DNA from 4 places in the Alkalihalobacillus phoenicis genome. Region 1 is predicted to be linked to each of the others. Evidence: riboswitches for the same ligand, from Rfam matches in the RefSeq annotation. Region 1 holds a riboswitch; each other region holds the start of a gene.
The links. Region 1 has a riboswitch for S-adenosylmethionine ahead of AA0017_RS07250 (methionine biosynthesis PLP-dependent protein). Riboswitches for the same ligand answer to the same signal wherever they lie in the genome.

Region 1 (2,202 bases):
TCTTCTACTTTTTCAATCCCAACTGAAAAACGTAATAATCGATTACACACACCATTTGCGATTCGAATCTCCTCTGGAATATCCATATGAGTTTGTGTCGCCGGATACGTCATCAAACTCTCAACTCCACCAAGACTTTCTGCAAAGGAAACGAGCTTTAATTGCTGTAAAAATGGATTGACCATTTCCTCTTCTAAAATTCGAAAGGAGAGCATTCCACCTTTACCAGGGTACAAAACATCTGTGACAGCTTGATGATTTTCTAAAAAACTAACGATTGCTTTTGCATTTTCTTCATGTCTTTCCATTCTTAAAGCTAATGTTTTCATGCCACGAATCAATAACCAAGAATCGAATGCAGGTAAAATTCCGCCGATCCCATTATGATAGTAAAAAATTTTCTCACAAAGCTCTTCCCCTTTAGCAGCGATAAGACCGGCAATCAAATCATTATGTCCACCTAAATATTTAGAAGCACTATGAATGACGATATCAGCCCCTTCCACTAACGGTTGCTGCAAAAGTGGTGTATAAAAGGTGTTATCGACAATTAATAAGAGGTCGTATTTTTTAGCAAGTGTGGCCAACTCAGAAATAGATGCTTCCTGCATGAGTGGATTGGTTGGCGTTTCGATAAAGATCGCCTTCGTTTTTTCTGTAATGACTGATTCCACTTCTCTAATATTTCTCGGATCAGCATAGGCAAAAGAGATTCCCCATTTGCGCCAGCCTTGCTCAAACAGTCGATATGTACCGCCATATAAATCCTTCGCAGCGACAATTTCATCACCTTGTTCAAAAATGGAGAAAACGGTTTGAATGGCTACCATTCCAGAACTACATGCAAAACCGCGATCCCCTTCTTCTAAAGTCGCAATTGCATTCTCAACCACTTCTCGCGTTGGATTACCCGTTCTCGCATAATCATACCCCGTCGACTCACCAATTCCTGTATGACGATAAGCTGTTGACAGATAAATCGGTGTGTTAATCGTCCCTGTTCGGTCATCTAATCGGTTGCCAATCTGTGCTAAAGTAGTTTCTAAATTTTTATTTTTTGTCATCTATGTTTCCCCCACTCTATTATTGTCATTGGATGTCTTTAGCAAATATAATGAAAACACCTTCTTCCAATTAAGAAGAAGGTGTGATAAAAAATAAAATCGACGAACTCCTCCTTATCTTTCAAGCATCATGCTTGATGGATTTAGCACCTGACCCATTTCGGCTGGTTGCTGAGACTTCTTCGGGCCATTCCCTCCATCTCTCTTGATAAGAAACTCCATATTCAAATTTTCATTTTTTGTATTGAACTAAAATTACAATAATTCAAACATTTTTGCAAGTGTTTTTTATTTTTCTGGTGTCGCATCAATATGAAGGCTTGACTCATTTCCACATACACATCGTTTAAAACCCGTTTCATATTGCCCTTTTTCTGTTCTCTTTCCTCTTAAAATAAATTTTTCACCACATTGAAAACAACGAATCGTCACTAAATAACGAATATCTTCCAGAAAGAACACCCCTTCCCTTAGCGATCTAATTGGTTCGCTAATTTAACTTTATGTAGGGCAAACCACCATAACAAAATCATAAAAGGTATAATCGCGATTAAAAAATACATACTGACTAAATTAAGAATAAGATCATAAAGACTATGAAGAGCGACTGGCACTAAGAGGGCCATTAATAAATAAGACCCTTTGTTCTCGCTTTCCATTTTAGACTTCCCCAGATAATAGCCCATAATAACACCAAAGAGAGAATGACTCGTAACAGGTAATAATGCTCTTCCAAGAGCCGTTTCAACACCATAAGCTAAAAGGTAAAAAACATTTTCTACCGAAGCAAAACCAAGTGAAATCGCTACCCCAAAAATAATCCCATCATAATGTCGTTTAAATTTCGCATGCTGATAAACGATAAAAAATAATAAAAACCACTTAAAAAATTCTTCAAAAAACCCATATAAAATCACAGATTTTGATATAGGATCCGTAAAAAAACCTTCCACTACAAATGCATATTGCAAAACCATAACTGGAAAAACTAAAATGGCTCCTATAACAAATGAACGTAAAACCAATCCATTAATATCTTGAGAATATTGATGGCGTAAGTAAAAATAGGATAAGAGTGCCATTCCAGGTGCAATTGCCGCTGTTAGAACTGCAAACAATATAGGTCCGACCCTTCTCT
Region 2 (2,202 bases), 130 kb from region 1:
TTTTTCGTTTCTTGTTGATTTAAACCAAATGTTGAAGTTGTAAAAAGGGTATGTGCTAAGTATGTACCAATATGTTGGGCTACAAGGGGATATTTATTTCCTTGAATTAATCCTGTTCTTAAAATCGTTAATTCACTTAAATCCTCCATTACGGTCAGCGCTAACTCTTCATCGGTATGAAAGACTGTTGGAACTAATTCGGGTACGACTTTTGCGGCTTCTTTTAAGGCTGATGCTTCAATTCGTGCACGGTCAAGTGTAAGTGGCCAACTTTCTCCAACAACTTTTGCGTATGGGAGGGCCTGCTTGATAATAAATGAACGTCCTATTGTTTGACTGATAATATGGAAAACATAGTTTAAATTTCCGTCTCCGATTTCGGAAACAACTGTCTCTTCATCCGTTTTAATAAGACCAAGATTGATTAAATAAGACACGGCTGTTTCCGTATTTAATTCTTCATATTGTTTTTTCGTTTGAACGGTCATTACGCATTGCTCCTTTAATAAATAATAAAAACCTCTTTCTGATTGACAGAAAGAGGTGAATAGGTGTGAGACATTCGCCTCTCTTATCTACCAGACAATGTCTGTTGGATGTAGCACCGTGCCAATAAGGTCGGTTGCTGCGGTGTCATCGGGCCAATTCCCTCTACCTACTCAGGATAAGAGTGATTTTATTGAATTTTCAAAAGATATAGAAAAGAATTCTTAAAAATAACTATAATCGATTTAGATAGATAACGTCAAGTTCTTTTTTACACATAAAAAGGTCTAAGTTGAACACCAGAGCTTGGTCACTTACTAAGTTAACTTGATAAGAATAGTAAATGATAAACGAAGGCAAAAAAATAAATTTTTGAATAAAAAATAATATTAAAAAAAGATTGACAATTTGGTGGGGCTACTGGCATTATATAGAACAAGGAATTTATATTTCAGACTAAAATGGTCAGATAATCAAATATCTCTTATCAAGAGCAGGTGGAGGGATGAGCCCTATGAAACCCGGCAACCGGTTTATAACAAACACGGTGCTAATTCTTACAGTCATTAGATTGATAGATGAGAGAGTGAATGTACGATTCACCTCTCCCTATATATATGGAGAGGTTTTTTGAATGATTTGCGACTTAAAGAAGCTCGAATTAGGAGAATAAGAGAGAGGGAAATGTTAAATGAGTCATGTAACAGCGACATACCTAATAAATGGAACAAAGGAACAGCTAGAGAAAAAAGCAGAAGGAATTGCATTAGGGTTAACCGTTGGCTCTTGGACGAACTTACCGAGTGTTGAAAAAGAGCAATTAAAGGCTCATAAAGGTTATGTTGAACGAGTGAAGGAGTTACCCGATAATAAGGGTCTTATTACGATAACTTATCCTAGTGCGAACTTCAGTGCCGATTTACCAGCTATATTAACAACAACTTTTGGCAAACTTTCATTAGATGGTCAAGTCAAATTAATCGATTTAGATTTTTCACCTGAATTAAAAACCTATTTTCCCGGTCCGAGATATGGGATTGAAGGTGTTCGTGAAATTGTTGATGTTCAAAATCGTCCTCTTTTAATGAGTATTTTTAAAGCGGCCATAGGTCGTTCCTTAGATTCTTTACATGAACAAATGCTCGTCCAAGCTCTTGGAGGAGTTGATTTTGTTAAAGATGATGAGATTTTATTTGAAAATGAGTTAACACCATTAGTCGAAAGAGTTCCAGTCGGATTGGCGGCCATAACGGAAGCGGCTGCAGCAACTGGTCATCGTCCCCTTTATGCGGTTAATCTAACGGGAAGAACGTTTGAATTAAAGGAAAGAGCCAAAGAGGCAGTTGATCTCGGGGCCCCTGCGTTATTATTTAATGTCTTTGCTTATGGATTAGACGTTTTACAATCATTACGAGAAGATCCAGATATCGATGTCCCAATATTGGCACATCCAGCTGTCAGTGGAGCGATGACTGCATCTACGAATTATGGATTTTCTTATTCCTTATTATTAGGGAAGTTATTAAGAATGGCAGGAGCGGATTTAGTCCTCTTTCCATCCCCATACGGTAGTGTTGCCTTAGATAAAGGAGAAACAGATGCAATTACTCAAAATCTCCAGGTGGTTGATAACATTTATAAACAAGCTTTTCCTGTTCCATCAGCAGGGATTCACGCCGGAATGACAGAAAAGATCATCAAAGACTTTGGTCACGA
Region 3 (2,202 bases), 2.1 Mb from region 1:
TTATCACCATGTAGGACTGATGCGGTTTCGGTTACTTTGGTTAAGCCGTTATGAATCGAATGAGCCGCAGCAATACGACCGTACTGATCGGCGTAGCTCCCAACCATTCCTCCTGCTAAAATAATCGTCTCAGCGACACGAATAAAAGCATCTGATAACTGGTTATTTTCTTGTGCCAAAAGAGCGGCTGCACCGTCCAGTATGAGTTGTTCTTTACAAAGTTTTGCAGCATGATGAGCAATTTGAATGGGAATCGTTTTTTCGGAAAGAGGTCGAATTAAAACGTCTGCCTCATACCATTTGGCTAGTGTATCGCCAATGCCAGCTCTTAAATAGTCCTTTGGTGAATTCAAAATAATGGCTGGCTCAACTAAAACCATATAGGTTGATTTTGGAAAAACTTTATATTCAACAAAATTTCCAGACTGATCATAAAAAACACTTAAGGGTGTCCAAGCTGCACAGTTGGATGCGAGTGTGGGTATTAAAATGACGTCTGTATTCGTAGTATGTCCGGCCGCTTTGGCTAAGTCACAACAAGTCCCACCACCGACCGCAATGATTAAATCGATTTTTTCTTCAGAGATCACTGCAGAAATACGTTTTGTTTCCTCGTGTGTACATTTTTTACGATGGGAAAGGTGAGTAACAGAAATAGGCCACAAAGGGAGAAAGGATTTAGCGGCGTTCCATGATTTTTCCCCATGCAAGATAAGAGCTTTTGTTGCACCATGTTTCTTTATTTTTTCTGGTAAGCTATGTAATACACCTTGATGACATTGATAAAAGTTAGGGGCACCCTGTACTTGGATTGTCTCCATTTTGAACTCCTTTTGCTATAAATGGGCATCTTATTTTTATATTCGGATAATTATGACACCTATCGATGGAATCGTCAATTTCCAAACAAGCTCTTTTTTAAGAAAGTTTTTGGATTCACTCATTAACGCTTTACCGAAATAATAAAATTTGATTGACAAATGATTTTATTCCGATTATTCTATTATTTAAATCAAATAGATTTTATCAAGAGTGACTGAAGGAACAGGCCTAGTGAAGTCACAGCAACCTTCCAAGTGGAGTGGTGCTACCTCCTGCAGAATGGGTGCATTCTGGAAGATAAAGATTTAGTGTTAAATCAGCCTCTTTCTGAATGGAAGTGGTTTTTTGTATTGGTAAGGTTTTGTTATGTATGGGAGAGGTTGAAGATGATTAAAGTTGAGAATTTAAATAAAGTTTTTAAAACAAAAACAAAAGAAGTTATCGGATTGAAGGAAGTTTCGCTTGATATAAAAAAAGGAGAAATTTTTGGAATCGTTGGTTATAGTGGTGCTGGGAAAAGTACATTGATTCGCTGCTTAAATATATTAGAACGTCCTACATCTGGACATATATATATTGATAATGTGGATTTGTTAAGTCTTTCAAGCAAGGAATTAAGAGAAGCGAGACAATCGATTGGGATGATCTTTCAAGGGTTTTATCTAGTGGCTTCGAAGACTGTTTTTGATAATGTCGCTTTTGCGTTAAAGGCTGCTGGAGTGAAAAGTGTGCATAAAAGAAAGGAACGTGTCACGGAACTATTAGACCTTGTGGGATTAGCTGATAAAGCGAATGAATATCCGGCTCAGTTAAGTGGGGGACAGCGCCAACGTGTCAGTATTGCCAGGGCACTTGCCAACAATCCAAAAGTCTTATTATGTGATGAAGCGACATCTGCCCTCGACCCGACAACAACAAAGTCAATTTTAGCTTTATTAAAACGAATTAACCGTGAGTTTGGCATTACTATCGTGTTAATTACACATGAGATGGAAGTCGTTAAAGAAATTTGCCATCGCTGTGCCGTCATGCAGGACGGAGAAATTGTGGAAGAAGGTCAAACATATGACGTTTTTGCTGAACCTCAAAATGAGTTAACGAAAAAATTTATTCAAACGGTCCTTGATTTCGAATTGCCACAAAAGCTTCTTTCTGAATGTGAAGGTACGATTTTACGCTTGCAGTTCCGTGGAGGGATTGCCAGTGATGCTGTCGTATCGGACATGCTTCAAGCGTTCTCTGTTCGAGGCAATATTTTACACGGAAAGGTCGAATACATCGGTGAAGCACCGCTCGGAATTTTTATTTTCGAACTAGTAGGGGAAGAAGAGGAAGTCAAAAAAGCGATTGCTTATTTAGAAGAGCACGTTTTTGTGGAGG
Region 4 (2,202 bases), 1.3 Mb from region 1:
TGATTCTCCAGAGTTCGTAAACGAATCTCCATATGAAAAAGCATGGATGATCGTTGTAGAACCATCTGATAAGTCTGAGATTGAAAACTTAATGTCTGCAGAGCAATACGAAGAAATGATTAGTGAAGACTAATTAATAATAAGAGCAAAAGGCACTGAAGCTAAGGGATAAGCTTTGGTGCTTTTTTTGATGGTTTAGATACGTTAAGTGGACTTGGCCGGGATGATGTGAAATTAAAGCATAGGAACGCCGACCAAGGAGGCTCCCGGTTCACCCGCAGAACGCGTAGGGTATGGAGCTGGCGGAGTATAGCTAACTAATGTTGCCATTTTTCAGTGGTCTCAGCAATTTGGCCGGTGATGATATGTAATTAAGCATGACGAACCCCGCCTACCTACTTACAATCACTTTTTATACAAGCAAATGATCAACTTAACCCACAATCACCCCTGTTTCCCACAAATCTAACAGTATCAAGCTTAGCAGGAAGGTTAATTTAAGAGTGAGGAGGGGGAACAGAAAATGAATTTAGATAAAGTGGATGTGACGAACAAAATAATCGGTAAATATGAAGAGGGGCAATTAAATCTTTATATGGGTGAGATAAAAATTGGGATGGTGACAGAAACAGATGATGGTCTCAAGCGGAAAATGAGAGAAGGTTTCGTTTTTGAAAATGATAAAATATACCATTTCGAAAATGCTCATCCAGAACAAATAAAAGCTTATGTAGAAAACTGTGATGGCGGTTGGTGCTAAATAACAATAAAAAAGACGGAAAATAATGAATTATAAGACTAAACCGATTATAAAGGTCAGACTACTTGTGTAAAAAAGGTTGACAACAAAATTATGAGCGTGTTACGATAAGTCAAACAAAAATGAACATAACATTTATAGCTCTTATCGAGAGAGGTGGAGGGACTGGCCCGATGAAACCCGGCAACCGTAAAACGAATGATTTCGTTTTCGCGGTGCTAAATCCTGCAAAGCAAATTGCTTTGAAAGATGAGATTAAGGTTAAAGCCTTCTTTTCATCTGGATTGGTGAGAAGAAGGTTTTTTTGCACTTTTAAATTCAGATAATGTATAAATGTTCAGACCTATATTTGGGTAAAGAATAGAGAAGTTGTCAGGAGGCAAGAAACAACGTGATTAATTTAAGTGACATCCAAAAGATTTTTTTTACAAAGGATGGTCCAGTACATGCGGTTGATGGAATTAATCTTCAAATAAATGAAGGCGAGATTTTTGGCATTATCGGGTATAGTGGTGCTGGTAAAAGTACGCTTATTCGGATGTTAAATATGCTTGAAAGACCAACGAGTGGTGAAGTTGTCGTAGCGGGTAAATCATTGTCAAAGCTTTCAAAACCTCAGTTAAGAAAAGCCAGACAAGAAATAGGGATGATTTTTCAACATTTTAACTTACTATGGTCCCGCACCGTTTTTGATAATATTGCTTTTCCATTGGAGATTGCTGGAGTCCCAAAAAAGGAACGAGAAGAACGAGTTAAAGAGTTAATATCACTTGTTGGACTTGAAGGTCGTGGTGGGAGTTATCCGTCACAGCTAAGTGGGGGACAAAAACAAAGGGTCGGAATTGCACGAGCACTTGCAAATAATCCCAAGGTTTTATTATGTGATGAAGCAACATCAGCTCTTGACCCAAAAACGACCGACTCCATTTTAGAATTGCTTGTTGATATTAATCAAAAGTTAGGTTTGACCGTTATTTTGATTACTCATGAAATGCATGTGATTCGCAAAATTTGTCATCAAGTTGCCGTCATGGAGGCAGGGAAAATTGTGGAACAAGGACCTGTCCTTGATGTCTTCCGCAAACCAGTGCAAGATATGACGAAGGAATTTGTCAAACAAATAACTGAACCTGAAGAAACGATGGAGTCACTCGAACATTGGCTACAGCAAGGGATAGATGGTGAGGTCGTTAAGCTTACATTTGTTGGGGAAGGGGCAGAGCGCCCACTGATAACTGAGCTGATTCGCAAATATCAAGTTGATGTGAATATATTGCAAGGTAAAATTTCGAAAACTAGAGAAAGCTCATACGGGACTCTTTTTATCCATTTAACAGGTGATAAAGAAGAGATAGACAAAGCGATTACCTTCATTCAAGGTGAGCAAGTCGAATGGGAGGTGATCGAGCGTGGTTGAAGAGTTTTTAGCTGATGTGAAATGG

Region 2: it holds a riboswitch for S-adenosylmethionine, as region 1 does, so the genes downstream of both, AA0017_RS06580 (2,3-diketo-5-methylthiopentyl-1-phosphate enolase) here and AA0017_RS07250 (methionine biosynthesis PLP-dependent protein) in region 1, are expected to answer to the same signal.
Region 3: it holds a riboswitch for S-adenosylmethionine, as region 1 does, so the genes downstream of both, AA0017_RS20420 (methionine ABC transporter ATP-binding protein) here and AA0017_RS07250 (methionine biosynthesis PLP-dependent protein) in region 1, are expected to answer to the same signal.
Region 4: it holds a riboswitch for S-adenosylmethionine, as region 1 does, so the genes downstream of both, AA0017_RS00795 (methionine ABC transporter ATP-binding protein) here and AA0017_RS07250 (methionine biosynthesis PLP-dependent protein) in region 1, are expected to answer to the same signal.

What each region holds. Positions count from the first base shown of each region.
Region 1 covers NZ_CP154853.1:1,520,422-1,522,623, reverse strand. Annotated here, with positions in the region: gene AA0017_RS07250 (methionine biosynthesis PLP-dependent protein) at 1-1,064, opposite strand, end outside; SAM riboswitch class I at 1,176-1,279, opposite strand; gene AA0017_RS07245 (hypothetical protein) at 1,353-1,526, opposite strand; gene prsW (glutamic-type intramembrane protease PrsW) at 1,535-2,182, opposite strand.
Region 2 covers NZ_CP154853.1:1,387,953-1,390,154, forward strand. Annotated here, with positions in the region: gene mtnK (S-methyl-5-thioribose kinase) at 1-488, opposite strand, end outside; SAM riboswitch class I at 569-671, opposite strand; SAM riboswitch class I at 968-1,071, shown strand; gene AA0017_RS06580 (2,3-diketo-5-methylthiopentyl-1-phosphate enolase) at 1,178-2,202, shown strand, end outside.
Region 3 covers NZ_CP154853.1:4,354,946-4,357,147, forward strand. Annotated here, with positions in the region: gene AA0017_RS20415 (iron-containing alcohol dehydrogenase family protein) at 1-821, opposite strand, end outside; SAM riboswitch class I at 1,021-1,126, shown strand; gene AA0017_RS20420 (methionine ABC transporter ATP-binding protein) at 1,209-2,202, shown strand, end outside.
Region 4 covers NZ_CP154853.1:180,159-182,360, forward strand. Annotated here, with positions in the region: gene gcvH (glycine cleavage system protein GcvH) at 1-133, shown strand, start outside; gene AA0017_RS00790 (YusG family protein) at 524-760, shown strand; SAM riboswitch class I at 902-1,016, shown strand; gene AA0017_RS00795 (methionine ABC transporter ATP-binding protein) at 1,152-2,177, shown strand.